3 regions of the Bradyrhizobium diazoefficiens genome follow, and region 2 is predicted to be linked to each of the others. Evidence: predicted binding sites of a transcription regulator. Region 2 holds the regulator's gene; each other region holds the start of a gene.
The links. Region 2 encodes LexA, which represses DNA repair genes until DNA is damaged. Its sites were predicted from a motif close to TGTTCNNNNTGTGTTCNG; they were not measured.
Positions count from the first base shown of each region.

Region 1: a site for LexA is predicted at 3,308-3,325, ahead of recA (recombinase RecA). Genes of this name have one in related genera too.
Region 3: a site for LexA is predicted at 1,340-1,357, ahead of JJC00_RS11615 (DUF3072 domain-containing protein). Genes of this name have one in related genera too.

Region 1 covers NZ_CP067102.1:3,266,561-3,271,274, forward strand. The annotation lists gene JJC00_RS14895 (hypothetical protein) at 581-748, opposite strand; gene JJC00_RS38115 (hypothetical protein) at 925-1,125, opposite strand; gene JJC00_RS14900 (hypothetical protein) at 1,964-2,161, opposite strand; gene JJC00_RS14905 (P63C domain-containing protein) at 2,357-2,887, shown strand; gene recA (recombinase RecA) at 3,417-4,505, shown strand; gene JJC00_RS14915 (hypothetical protein) at 4,600-4,714, shown strand, end outside.
Region 2 covers NZ_CP067102.1:4,180,196-4,184,909, forward strand. The annotation lists gene JJC00_RS19460 (ComEC/Rec2 family competence protein) at 1-1,465, shown strand, start outside; gene JJC00_RS19465 (hypothetical protein) at 1,476-1,910, opposite strand; gene JJC00_RS19470 (hypothetical protein) at 2,102-2,305, opposite strand; gene lexA (transcriptional repressor LexA) at 2,500-3,201, opposite strand; gene JJC00_RS19480 (molybdopterin molybdotransferase MoeA) at 3,377-4,588, opposite strand.
Region 3 covers NZ_CP067102.1:2,558,671-2,563,384, forward strand. The annotation lists gene JJC00_RS11600 (Do family serine endopeptidase) at 1-95, shown strand, start outside; gene JJC00_RS11605 (hypothetical protein) at 380-742, shown strand; gene JJC00_RS11610 (DUF6496 domain-containing protein) at 755-1,036, opposite strand; gene JJC00_RS11615 (DUF3072 domain-containing protein) at 1,109-1,303, opposite strand; gene JJC00_RS11620 (hypothetical protein) at 1,453-1,662, shown strand; gene JJC00_RS11625 (hypothetical protein) at 1,698-1,898, shown strand; gene JJC00_RS11630 (hypothetical protein) at 2,064-2,297, opposite strand; gene JJC00_RS11635 (hypothetical protein) at 2,393-2,662, opposite strand; gene JJC00_RS38065 (hypothetical protein) at 2,684-3,025, shown strand; gene JJC00_RS11645 (sensor histidine kinase) at 3,022-4,515, opposite strand; gene JJC00_RS11650 (HAMP domain-containing protein) at 4,530-4,714, opposite strand, start outside.

The sequences.
Region 1 (4,714 bases), 910 kb from region 2:
TTTCACACGGAAAATACGCACAGCGTGCACGATGGATCCATGCATGCGCGCAAGAAAAAACCCCGCCAGGGGAGAGCCGGGCGGGGTAGCAGGTTATTGGAGGCTGAGGTGCTGGGCTGCAACACCATAGCCAGACGACCGTAGCCGGTTCAGCTTACGACAGCCTGACAGTCCGCGATGGATCGCGAGTCGCTTCGATGAGTCGGCCGCGCATCCGATCGCCGGAAACAGAAAACCCCGCTCGGGGCAGAGCGGGGTCGACTGGGCATGGAGCTAGCGGCCACGTCGAGAGCCGCTCTCACGTCCCAATTCAGACATCGCCCCGCACAACTTCAGACACATCCGTTAGCGACACTTCGCGGGCACGGCGAAGCCATGGGGGAAACGTGGCGCGCTGCTAGCGGGGTGGCATCATGGATAAGGTAGAGCGGTCATTCGCCGCCGCGACGGCGGCTGGCTTCGTGATTCTGGTCATCGGCATCGTGCTGCTGGCGCTGATGTAACCGCAGCTGTGGCGGCACGTGCCGCGCGAAAACAACCCCATGCATAGTAGGCAACAGCCTGTTTCGCCTGGCGTTTCCTAGTGCACCTTGATCTCGTCCAGCGGCAGGCGCAGATCGGCGGCACGCTCCGCGCGGTCCCTCTTGCGGAACTCGCTCTCCTTGCGCTCGAACTTGCGCATCTCCTCGAGCGCCATCTCGAGCCGGGAATTGCGCCTGCCAGCATGGTGCTGCGTATTTTCCGTCATGATCCAATCCCCCATTGCGACGGCCCGTTTCAAGTCGGCAGCCGCGGAAAGGTTCGGTGCCACAAGATTGCGGAGTGATGACGGCGCGTCTTTGATGCGCGTCATCTTCGAAGGAGAAGCTGGTCTCACATTTTGCGAAGGGCAGGGGCGCCGGTTGCCTTCATGCCATGCGAACGTCAGGCGGGCGGCATCAATCCGGGAGATCGCAGCCACTCGCTCATGTGCGAGCCTGTTTCAGCCTGTCTGGCTTTGAGGAGGAGGGCTTCGCGCTCAGAGCCGGGCGGGAGCCTCTGGGCCTGTGCTCTTAGGCGTTCGGCTTCCTGGGCGAGGCGTTCTTCAAGGGACAGGGTTTGCTTGAACCGGCGGCGGTGCTGCATGACGGGCCTCGTGCATACGGGTCCTAACCGTTGGATCTGCAGATAAAATGTTAGCCCCGCCATGTGGTTCCGTCATTAACAAATGCTTGAAATTCAAATCAGGCCACGGCCGTTTTCAAGTCAGGGCACTGAGGCCGGAAACACGCCAGCGCCGAAATCCGGCTGTCCCAATTGGGACATCCGCGATTTGAAATTAGGATAGGAACCTTCGCGCCGTTGCCAAGTTTTCCCGGTGCCCTTCCCCAAGGGCGACCCCAAGTTGGCCCCAGCTCCATCGCCCCCCAATTCGCGAGCTGGGGCCCTTTTTTCATCATTTGTTGGTGCGCACTATTTGGGCGCGAGCAAAAACTGGCAAACGCGCGCCTCGATTCGGCTGCGCCGAAGCGGCTCTAGCGCCCGGTGCTAGGACCAGCCCGTAGAGGCGGATCAGTCCTCCGCAGTGATCGTTGAGCCCAGAGCGCGGTGATGCTCTGACGGTTTGCCTGATCTCGTTCATGCGACTGGAGGTCATCGAACGCGGACAGCACCGGAATCAGGCTGGCCTAGCTAGTTAGGACACCCGCGGAGGGGAATTAGCGAACATCCTGCCCTTTCGAGGTACGCCGCCCGCTGTATCGCGCACAAGGCTGTCTTAGTGCATGTTGACGTGCCTGAACCGGCGTAAGCCTAGCTGGTCCAGTAACTTGGCCTCAGCTCCGCCAGCCCCGAGTTGGGGCCTTTTACTGTCGTCTTCCGCACCCGCAGAGGCGGATTCTTGGCCGACCAAGAGGAGTTGGATGAGGCCGGCAATCACGAGCTATCCAAATGAAAGAGGCCGCCAACCGAGGCGGCCTTACTTTTAAATCGGAGGCTTGAGGCCCGGCGAGTTCAGCCATTGATCGATGCTGGCCGTGATTTCGGCTTCCCGGGCTTTCTTGAGGAGGATTTCGCTCTCCTCTCCCGGCGGCAATTGTTTAGCTTTCTCGCGTGCTTGCCGCGCTTCTTGGATGAGCCGTTCGCCTAGCGATCTGTCCTGTTTGAACCGGAGGCGCGTCATGACCTCCTCCCGCTTGAAACCAGGTTCCACTATAAACCTTTTCGGGGCGCTGGAGTTCGATCCGGAACATTAAAACGCAAGTGTTCAATCAGCGGAGACACCGGCTCGCAATTCGTTCGTCGGGAGCAAATTCCTTGATACATTGCCGGGGGATGGTCGGGATCGAAATTAGGATACTCGCAAAATCAACCGAGGGTGCGGACCGTAAGGCGCTCACTAATCACGCCCATCAACGATCTGATCGACCGCGCGACTGGTTATGACAGGCTCAGAACCGAGCAAAGTATTGCTGCGATCCTTGAGAAGTTTGTCGCAAAGATTTTGCAGCCCTACGTCAAGACGTTCCCAGCCGCCTATTACGAGCACATCTACAGGCTCAACAACTGGAGCTACAATTCTGAGTCGTCAAAGCGTCCCGGAGTGATCGGCCATTGGACGAACGATATCATTTATGCTCGCCTTGCCCCGGCAGTGCTTGAGGAGTTGAAGCGAAAAATTCCGAGAGACGACAAAGGGCGACCGAAGCACAAACTTTTTCAAATGCTGACGCCAGAGACAGGTCATCCAAAACTGGTCGATCACTTCAAGGAAGTCCTAGCCACTATGCGCGGTGCTCGCAATTGGGCGGAATTCTACGAAATGCTCGACCGCTCGCTGCCTCGATTTAATGAGACGCCACAACTTCCATTCTACATACGCAGGCATGGAGCGTTTGCCGCCGCCTGAAACGAAAGAGGCCGCCCACTGAGGCGGCCTTAGGAAAATTTAAACGGCCCCAAGGTGGGGGCCGCCAACCCGCCTGATGCGAGTTTTCCTCCAGCAGTCGGGGGGCTACCTGTCTGGCTGGGGGCTCCAAACAGACGCGCCACGAAGGCGATCGTTCCTTAGCCTATACCGACTTATTGCTCCCGGTCTTTGGCGGCTTGCGCGAGCTTCATCCAATCCTCGGCAAGCCGCAACCACGCTTCTTTATCGATCGGGTTCCTAGTTCCCTCAGCCTCTCGCAGGCACTCCTGAGCCTGATTGAGGAACCAGTCTGCATCGGACTCGCGCATCACAAGACAATGCGCAAAATTCAAACTAGGCCACTGCGAAATTCAACTTAGGCCACTAGGGGTCAAAACAGGCCAGCACCGAAATCTGCAAAAGAACATATTGCGAACCTAGAACAAATAGTGTACGTTGTTTTTATCGACGACCCGCCGCGCCAATCGTTTGTCCCGCACCCGAATCCTCGCCATAAGGAGCACGACCAATGTCCACCACTGCCCTGCGTATCGTCGAAGGATCTTCCATGGACAAGAGTAAAGCTCTGGCCGCCGCGCTCTCCCAGATCGAGCGCCAGTTCGGCAAGGGCTCGGTGATGAAGCTCGGCAAGAACGACCGGTCGATGGATGTCGAGGCGGTCTCGTCGGGCTCGCTCGGGCTTGATATCGCGCTCGGCATCGGCGGCCTGCCCAAGGGACGTGTCGTCGAAATCTACGGGCCGGAATCCTCGGGCAAGACCACGCTGGCGTTGCACACGGTGGCGGAAGGGCAGAAGAAGGGCGGCATCTGCGCCTTCATCGACGCCGAACACGCGCTCGACCCGGTCTATGCCCGCAAGCTCGGCGTCAACATCGACGAGCTCCTGATCTCCCAGCCGGACACCGGCGAGCAGGCGCTGGAAATCTGCGACACGCTGGTGCGCTCGGGTGCAGTCGACGTTCTGGTGGTCGATTCGGTTGCGGCGCTGGTGCCGAAGGCCGAGCTCGAGGGCGAGATGGGCGATGCGTTGCCGGGTCTGCAGGCCCGTCTGATGAGCCAGGCGCTGCGCAAGCTGACGGCCTCCATCAACAAGTCCAACACCATGGTGATCTTCATCAACCAGATCCGCATGAAGATCGGTGTGATGTACGGCTCGCCGGAAACCACGACCGGCGGCAACGCGCTGAAGTTCTACGCCTCCGTCCGCCTCGACATCCGCCGCATCGGCGCGATCAAGGAGCGCGATGAAGTGGTCGGCAACACCACGCGCGTGAAGGTGGTGAAGAACAAGCTGGCGCCGCCGTTCAAGCAGGTCGAGTTCGACATCATGTACGGCGAGGGTGTCTCCAAGATGGGCGAGATCCTCGATCTTGGCGTCAAGGCCGGCATCGTCGAAAAGTCGGGCGCCTGGTTCTCCTATGACAGCCAGCGCCTCGGCCAGGGCCGCGAGAATTCGAAAGCGTTCCTGAAGGCCAACCCCGATATCACCGCCAAGATCGAGACCTCGATCCGCCAGAACTCCGGCCTGATCGCAGAGCAGATCCTGGCCGGCGCGCCGGAGCGTGACGCCGACGGCGAGGAGCCGGCGGAAGAGTAAGTCTGACCGGTAGAGTTTTCGCGAGGAGCGGGCGCTGAGGACGTTGAGTTGCCGACGTCGTCTGTGCCCGTTTCTTTTTGGGGCGCTCGATGCCATGAGGCGCGTGATCCTGACCAGTTCGTCGGGCGTTGGTCTTGCTCATGCGGATCGCGCCGACATGGTCGTCCCGTTCATCTTTCGCTTCGTGTCGGGGCCACTTCCCTCGGCCG
Region 2 (4,714 bases):
GACTGCGCTTTTGACTGGCCGCCGCGATGCGATCACCACGCCCGTCAACGACGCGATGTTCATCTCCGGCCTCGGCCATGTGCTGTCGATCTCCGGCTATCACATGGCCGTCGTCGCCGGCGTCGTCTTCTTTGCGGTCCGCGCGCTGCTGGCGCTGATCCCCGGGCTCGCGGCCGGCTTCGCAATCAAGAAATGGTCGGCCGCCGCGGCGCTGGTCGCGTCCGCATTCTATTTGCTGCTCTCGGGCGCGGAGGTTGCGACCCAAAGGTCGTTCTTCATGACGGCAGTGGTGCTGATCGCTGTCATGGTCGATCGCCGCGCGATCACGTTCCGCACGCTGGCGGTGGCGGCTCTGATCGTGCTTGCGGTCGCGCCGGAGGCGCTGGTGCATCCGAGCTTCCAGATGTCCTTTGCGGCAACGCTTGGGCTTGTGGCGCTGGTGCAGATCGGCATGCCGAACCTGTTCGCATCTCCCGATCATTCGACGACTGCGCGCATCGCCCTGTGGGGCGGTCGCGAGATCGCGATGTTGTTCATGGCCTCGATGATCGCGGGGCTCGCGACCACGCCCTATGCCGCCTTCCATTTCCACCGCGTCACGCCCTACGGCGTGCTCGCCAATCTCGGCGCGATGCCGGTGGTGTCGGCGCTGGTGATGCCTGCTGGACTGCTGGGATTGCTCGCGGCCCCGTTCGGGCTCGACGGTGTGTTCTGGTGGCTGATGGGAATCGGGATCGACTGGATGGTGGCGGTGTCGCGCTGGGTCGCCGCGCTGCCCGGCGCGATCGGGCACATCGCCGCCTTCGGCACCGCGCCGCTGATCGCTGCGAGCCTCGGCCTGATCCTGATGGGCCTGCTGCGCACGCCGCTGCGCTGGTCGGGCGCCTTCGTCCTCATGGCGGCAACCGTCTGGGGTCTGTCGGTCCGGCAACCCGACATCCTTATCGCCGGTGACGGCCAGAGCGTCGCGGTGCGGGGCAGGGACGGGCAGCTGCATCTGATGAGGACCAACAAGGACAATTTCCTGATCAAGGAGTGGCTCGCGGCGGACGCCGACCCGCGCGATGCGGCCAGCGCCTCGCTCAGTAAAGGCGTGTCGTGTGACGAGTCCGGCTGCGTGACGCCACTCGCCGACGGCCGGATGATTGCGCAGGCGCTGCGCATCGACGCGCTGAACGACGATTGCAGCCGCGCGGCACTGGTGGTGACGTCAAGGCCCGCGCCGCCGGATTGCGGTGCCATGGTGGTCGATCGGCCGCGTCTCGCGCGCCAGGGCGCGCTGGCGCTGACGCAGCGTGGCGACGGTTTTGCGATTGCGGCGGTGAAGTCGAGGGGTGCAAACCGCCCCTGGTCGCCGGCGGCGGCCGGCGATGGAGATTTCGAACGGACCCTCATGCCAAGGTCGGCGGCTCCGCGCGCCAAAGACGCAACGCCGTCAGAGGCCGACCTTCAGGCCGAGGACTGAGGTCGACCTATCAGCCGATCGGCAGACGCGGGGACGTCGAGTGGCTGTCGGCGATGACATGCGGCTTGTGCTCGCGCTCGCCGAGCGGCTGCGTCACGGGCAGCTGCAGCACGGTTGCACGCTGGCCTTCCACGAGCTGCGTCACCAGCACGTATTTGCCGTCGGGGAATTCGATCGCGTCGTGATGACGATCAGGAACGTGCGGATCGACCTTGCCGAACTTGCCGACGCGCGAGTTGACGGTGCGCGTCCAGATCCAGCGATTATCGTAGCGGACGTTGTCGGCGAAGGCGAGCTCCGTTCCCGGCAGCAGGCAGACCGCAACTGACATGTCGGCTTCGGAAGCGAAGCCGCGCGTCGAGGTGCCACGGAACGTTGTCGTGACGATCGTCTCGCCAACCTCTGCGGGACGGGTCGCGACGGCATGCAGGCTATAGTCACACATCGGGTGCTCCTCAATCGGGATAGAGCACCGCGCCTCTTCTGAGGCGCAGGCCTCTATCAGAGTGGAAGCCTGTGATCATATGCGATGTTGGGGGCAAATCTGCGGCTTGGATCCGCAAGCCGCCATCACAATATCTTTTTCAAATACGTGAGGAACAAAGCCTGCTCTCATGCATTTGGAGAGCCGTTCGGTCAACGGCCTGCGGGCGCTGACCAGCCCGCATACGGCCAGGCCGGCGGGGTGGGCCGTGTGACGGCGTTGCGGGCATCGCGGAATTGTTCGTTCGTTGCCTGCGGAGCTTTGTGGGCGTGATGCGGCTTTTGTGCCGCGAAGGCTTGCGACGCTGATGCTGCGATCAGCGCCATCGTGACAGTGCTCAATACGAGCTTGCGCATGGTGGCCTCCTCGGTCTTCTTAAAGGCCTGCGAAGCGATGCGTGCTTCGTTGCGGCGTGCCGAGGATGTAGCGCTGGAGAGGGGGCCGGATAATCTGTGCAAAACCAGAAAGACTATCCAGCCGGAGCGGACAATCGTCCGCTCCAATCGTTGATGGTGGTCGTCGATTGCGACGCGCTCAGTACTTGACGCGCTCAGTACTTGCGGTACAGCCCGATCAGCTTGCCCTGGATCTTGACCCGGTTGGGCGGCAGGATGCGGACCTCATAGGCCGCATTCGCCGGCTCGAGCGCGATCGAGGCGCCACGGCGGCGGAAACGCTTCAAGGTTGCTTCCTCGTCGTCGATCAGGGCGACGACGATGTCGCCGGTGTCGGCGCTCTCGTTGCGCTGGATCAGCGCCATGTCGCCATCGAGAATGCCGGCTTCCACCATTGAGTCGCCACGCACTTCGAGCGCGTAATGCTCGCCCGAGCCGAGCATGTCGGGCGGGACGCTGATGGTGTGGCTGCGGGTCTGCAACGCCTCGATCGGCGTACCGGCCGCGATCCGGCCCATCACGGGCACCGCAACGGGACGCTCACCCTCGTCGGCGGGCGGGCTCGACGTCGTGCGTACCTTGCCGAGATTGCCTTCGATGACGCTCGGCGTGAAGCCGCGGCGGCTGCCGGCGGCGGCCTGGAGCTCAGGCAGCTTGATCACCTCGATGGCGCGGGCGCGGTTGGGCAGGCGCCGGATGAAGCCGCGCTCCTCGAGCGCAGTGATCAGGCGATGGATGCCCGATTTCGAGCGCAGATCGAGCGCGTCCTTCATCTCGTCGAAGGAGGGCGGCACGCCGCTTTCCTTCAGGCGCTCGCTGATGAACCGCAGGAGCTCGTATTGTTTGCGCGTTAACATCTCGACCAAAATCCCCCGGTTGATGTCGTTCGATTCCGAGACGTGAATTCGGCAATAAGCCGCTGCACGCTCGAAACAAATCATGAACGGACACTATATGTTCGATACATGTTCCGCAACTGCTTAATTTACCGTGAACGCGACAAAGTTCGCGGAACGGTTGCGAACGAAGCGCTCAAACGGGCAGTCGCAGCACCTCGCAGGGCGCTCCCGCTTCGGCCTTCGGTGCGAACGGTTCGCGCACGAGAAGTGCCTGTGCCGCAGCGAGATTCGCAAGCAGCGAGGAGTCCTGGCGATTGACGGGAAGGGCGATCAGCGTGCCGTCATCACGCACATCGAGGCGGGCGCGCAGATAATCCTCGCGCTGGTCATTGGCGCCGACGTCGCGGCCGAGCACGGCGCGTTCGCGGCGGTGATGAACCATCGAACGGCCCGACAACGCGCGAATCAGCGGCACCATGAACAGGAAGCCGCAAACATAGGATGACACGGGATTGCCGGGCAGGCCGATCACGCGCATCGCCCCGAGCTGCCCGTTCATCATCGGCTTGCCCGGCCGCATCGCGATCTTCCAGAACGCCATCGACGTGCCTTCGTCGCGGAGCGCCTGCTGCACCAGATCGTGGTCGCCGACCGAGGCACCGCCCGTGGTGATCAGGATGTCGGCGCCGGATTCGCGCGCGCGGCGGATGCCGGCGGTGGTGGCGGCAAGCGTGTCGGCCGCAATCCCGAGGTCGATGGTGTCAGCCCCCTCGCTGCGGGCGAGCGCATGCAAGGCGTAGCCATTGGAATAGACGATCTGGCCATGGCCGGGCGTGGCGCCCGGCATCACCAGCTCGTCGCCGGTGGCGAGAATCGCGACCTTTGGACGACGCTGGACGCTAAGGTGCGGGTGGTTCATGCCGGCGGCGAGCGCGAGGTCGCGCTCGGTGAGCCGGGCGCCCTTGTGCAGCAGCACGTCACTCTCGGAGAAATCGATGCCGGCCGGCCGAATGTGCCGCCCGGTGACGGCTGCCTCCTTGATCGCGATGCGCTCGCCATCGGCGACGGTATCCTCCTGGATCACGACTGCATCAGCGCCGTCGGGAACGACGCCACCAGTGAAGATCCGGACCGCTTCGCCGGCGCCGACAGTTCCCGCAAACGGACGGCCGGCAGCGACCTCGCCAATGACGGCGAGCTGCGTGTCAATCCTGGCCGCATCGGCCGCGCGGACGGCATAGCCATCCATCGCCGACATCGCCTGCGGCGGCTGCGTCCGCCGCGCCGCGACGTCGCGCGCAAGCACGCGATGGAAGGCCGCGTCGAGCGCGACCGATTCCTCGGGCAGCGGCTCCGCACCCGCGAGCACGGCAGCGAGCGCATCGGAAACCGGCATGAGGGCCACGGGTGAAAGCTCCTGCTTGGGCAACGCAACGATCACGTTACGGCAAGCGTTCTAGCCGAGTGCGGGCGCCGAGGCAAAATGGCCGCCGCCTTTGACGATCTCCAGCGGGAAAGCGGCTTCGGCGCG
Region 3 (4,714 bases), 1.6 Mb from region 2:
AGCTGGCGCAGGCCAAATCGTCCGGCAAGAACAGCGTGCTGCTGCAGGTGAAGAACGCGGAGGCGACTCGTTTCGTGGCGGTGCCGCTCGCCTGATTTGTTTGCCTCTCTTGGCCTCGACGGCAAATTCAAAAGGCGGCCTGCGGGCCGCCTTTTTCGTGCGCGCTTGCGAGATACCCACAGGCCGCCGATAACATTCTCGTTAACGGCAGCGATGATGACGGGTTCGTCCGAAAAAGCCGCGTTCGCTCGTCATACTTTGGAGGAGCGTGTGGGCTTCGGCGGCAATGACGGCGCCGAGGCAAAGTGCAGGAGTGGAACTTCGGACGTCCGGCGGCTTTGTGGAACCGGCCGGTAGTTCGCATTTGATCGGTGCCGACATGGATCGATTGAAACTCTCGCTGAAGCTTGCGCTGCTCGCGGCGCCTTTCGTGCTGTCGTCCGGAAGTGCCATGGGGCGCGATGACGGCCGCTTCACCGACTCGCCACTAAAGCCGTGGTTCGACAGCCTACGCAGCCATCTCGGTCCGTGCTGTTCGGATGCCGACGGCGTTGCCGTGGCCGATCCTGATTGGGACTCGCACAACGGGCACTACCGGGTCCGTCTTGATGGGCAGTGGGTTGAGGTCCCCGATGAAGCCGTGATCACCGAGCCGAACCGCGCCGGCCGCACCATGGTTTGGCCGGTCAAGACGGCGTTCGGCATTTCGATCCGTTGCTTCATGCCCGGCACCATGACCTGACGCCGGCCGGCGTCAGCGCTTGGCGGATTTGCGCTTCGAGTTCTTCTTCTTGGTCGTCTTCTTCTTGGTCTTCTTCTTGGATGCCTTTCGCTTCGACGCCTTCTTTGGGACCTTCTTACCCTTCGCGCGCGCTTCCGACAGGCCGATCGCGATCGCCTGCTTGCGGCTCTTCACGCGCCCACCGCGCCCGCCGCGTCCGCTCTTCGCGGTACCCTTCTTGTAACGCCGCATCTCGCGCTCGACGTCGCTGCCGGAGCTCCGTGAGTAGCGGCGTTTCTTTGCCTTGCGTGCCATCAACTCTCTCCCTTGGCCCCGGAAGAGAACAGGAGTGCTGACGTAACGTTCCAAAGGCGCCGGCTGTGTGCCTCAGAAGGAGTTTGCGAGCTCGATCTCCGCTTCAAGCACCTGGATGCGGCGCGCGGCTTCGGCAGAGGACAGACCGCGATCGTATTGGGCGGGCTGATAGGCCTCTTCACTGAGCCGCTTTAGCCGCAGCCCTTGCGCCCGGGTCATCTGCTCCATCAGAAAAGCCTTGGCGTCGTATTTACCCTGAACCTGCATGTCCGCTCTCCATTCTGAATTCGTGGCTTGACTATATGTTCTTATTTTGTTCTAACAAGTCGTGGACAACAGAATTGATGAAATTCGACGTAAAATCAGCGCCTTGAGGCTGGAAATGATGCCACGCAGGCGACGGATGGAGACAGGCGGTGGAGGAAGACCCGGACACCTACCGGATTCTGAAACTACGCGCCGAGATCCTCGAATTGGGCTCTGCGATCCGGCAATTGCAGCGTGAGGGCCTCGACGATGCTGCGGCCCAGCTCCTGATTGCACGCAAGCGGGCGCAGCTCGACCACCTCGTGAAGGCGGGCTCCGCAAGTCGCCGCCTTAACATCACTGACATCCGACGCAGCTAAAGCGGTCGCGCAACGCGACATGCCGGAGCTCGTCCATGCCGGATGCCGAAATGGCCGCCCTGCTGCGGGCGGTGCTCGATGAAGTCTGTGCTGAAATTCCTCCGTGGGATACGACGACGCGCGGACGCGTTGGCGCACGACTGAGCGATCTTGTTCGAGCGCGGCAATGTTCGGTCGACGATTTGAGGCGGGCCGGCCGGGATGCTCTGATCCGCGCCCCGACCATGTGGCGCTGAGCGAGGATGACCTTGAAGCCTTCAGGCGCCAAGATCATCGAAGAGATCAAGGAAGGGCGCGACACCCAACGTAGCGCAGCGTGAACCGGCGCATGAGGGAGCTGCGAACACGCAACGAAAAGCCCCGCGTCGCCGCGGGGCTTTTTATTGCCGTGAGGGCCGCGCCTACTTGCTCATTCCGTTCTGGGGCTTGGTCATGCTGCCACCCTGATCGCTGCCAGGCCCGGCACCGCCCTGGCCGGACGCGTCGGGAGGAACGGTCTTCTTCATGTTCGCGCCCGTTGTGGTCTGCGACATAGAGGAGTGGTGCTTCTTGTGCGATTTCGCTTCAGCTGCGAACGGCGCGGCGGCAAGGCCGGTTGCCAACATCACGGCGAGAGCCAGCTTGGTCGTCTTCATGTGGGGGAACTCCCTGAGTTGAATTGACGCAGGCAGCCAACTATCATTTGCCCCCAGGAGTTCCCAACAAAGCGTCACTGTCGTTCGCGCTTGCTTCAAGACTCCTTGTCCTCGTCGAGGATGAATACGACGCCCGTCAATGCGGCGCCGATGGCAAACGTCGTCACCATCGTGCCGACAAAGACGAAGGCTGCCGCACGGCCACCATGGTTCAGCAGTTCTGCGACCGCAGGATTGGCCAGAATGAGCGCGAGTGTGAAGGTCAGACCGAGTGCCGCGCCCATCATCGCATGCGTCATCAGCTTGATGACGCCGGCGGGAGAGATCAGACTTTGCGACTGTTTCGGCGACTTTTTTGTGCGCATGGAACTGCCGATCGATCTGGCGTGAAAACGCGCGCGGTGATCACGGGTTCCACCTTCATGAAGGAATTGTTATCAGCCGCTTCATCCGACGTTCATGCCGACTTTGCGAGGATAAACGCCATCAACACGGGAACATTCGATATGGGCAAGGTGGTCTTTCTCTATCGCTCGCTGGCCTACCGTAACGCAGCGGCCGACATGCTGCGCAAGGCACGCAAGCTGCCGCGCGGTGCAGAGCGCAGCGCCGCCCGCCGCTACGCGACGGCGTTGCGTGATCTCGCGCAAACGGAAGCCTGGCTCGAGGGGCGCGTCGCTGACGAACCGCGGCCGTTGCCACGGTTGAAGGTCGCTAGGTCGCGCTAACCCGACGCGCGCTGAAGTTCGGGAGAGGTGCTGGCCTCGTACTTGTCCTGCGCCCCCGATGTCGCCGCGCTCTTGCGCGTCAACGGCACATCGAGACGGCACAGCAGGCCCTCTGAACGCCAATCGAACTGGGCCTGTCCGCCGAGCTGGGATTCAACACTGGCCAGCAGGCTTCTTGTGCCGAAGCCACGCGACTTCGGCGTCCTGACCAGCGGCCCTCCGGTCTCCTCCCAGGTCAAGACGAGGAGATCGTTCTCGGCCTGCCAGCCGATCGCGAGCCGCCCCGACCGGGTCGACAGCGCGCCATACTTGGCCGAATTGGTGAAGAGCTCGTGCAGCGCCAGCGCCAGCGTCTGTGCGGTCGCCGGCGGCAACTGCACTTCGGGACCCGCGAGCTTGATCTGTCCGCCGAGCGAATAGGGCGCAAGTTCCTCCTCGATCAGCTTGGAGAGCTCGGCACCCTGCCAGCTCGACAGCGACAGGATGGTGTGCACGCGCGCCAGCGCATTGATGCGCCCCTCGACGGCGCTGACATAAGCCTTGACCTCGTCGGCGCGGGTGAGGCGCACGATCGATTGCGCCAGCGCCAGCGCATTCTTGGCGCGGTGATCGACTTCCCGCGCCAGCAGGTTCTGCCGTTCCTCGGCGCGCTTGCGTTCGGTGATATCGACGGTGACGCCGCTCACCCGCACGACGCGACCGCCCGGATCCACCGTTGCGGCCGCCGTGCCGACGCACCAGCGCACCTCGCCATCGGGCCGGCGGACGCGAAACTCTCCTTCATGGGCATGGGCACCGGTATTGAACGCGGCAATCGCCTGACCGAACTGGTCGACGTCATCCGGGTGCAGTAGCGCCTGGATGTTGGCAGAGGTGACGTTGAAGGTCTCAGGCGTCACGCCAAAAATGCGGTACTGGCCTTCGTCCCACATCCAGTCGCCGTTGACCCAGTCCCAGTCCCAGGATCCCATCTTGCCGGCGGCAATCGCCATGCTGCGCCGCTCTTCGCTCTCGCGCAACTTTGCGGTGGAGTTCTCGAGCTCGGCCGTGCGGGCCCGGACGCGATCCTCGAGATCCTGGTTCAGCCGTTCGAGCTCGCGCGTCTTGCGATAGAGCTCGGCAAACACCTTGACCTTGGCGCGCAGCACTTCCGGCACGACGGGCACCGGAACGTAATCGACCGCACCCATCTCGTAACCGCGCAGGCGGTCGATATCGCTGACCTGGATTGCCGAGATGAAGATCATCGCGGTCTTCTGGAAACGCGGATGCTCGCGGATCATGGCGGCGAGCTCGAAGCCGTCGAGCTCGGGCATGCAGACGTCGACCAGGATCACCGCGACCTCGGTCTTGAGCAGAACCTCCAGCGCCTCGCGGCCGGACGAGGCGATCACGAGGTTCTCACCGAGTTCCTTCAAGATCACCTCATAGGCAAGCAGCTTTGCCGGCTGGTCGTCGACGAGGAGGATGTTGACCTTTTCGTGGTCCATTCTCGGATCCAAACTCAGCGGTGCAGCCACATGCGGATCGCAAGCAGCAATTGATCGGTGTTGACGGGCTTTGCGAGATAGTCGGACGCGCCTGCCTCCAGGCATTTCTCTCGGTCGCCCTTCATTGCCTTCGCCGTCAGTGCGATGATCGGCAGGCGCAGGAAGGCCGGGTTCTCCCGGATCACGCCGATGGTCTGAT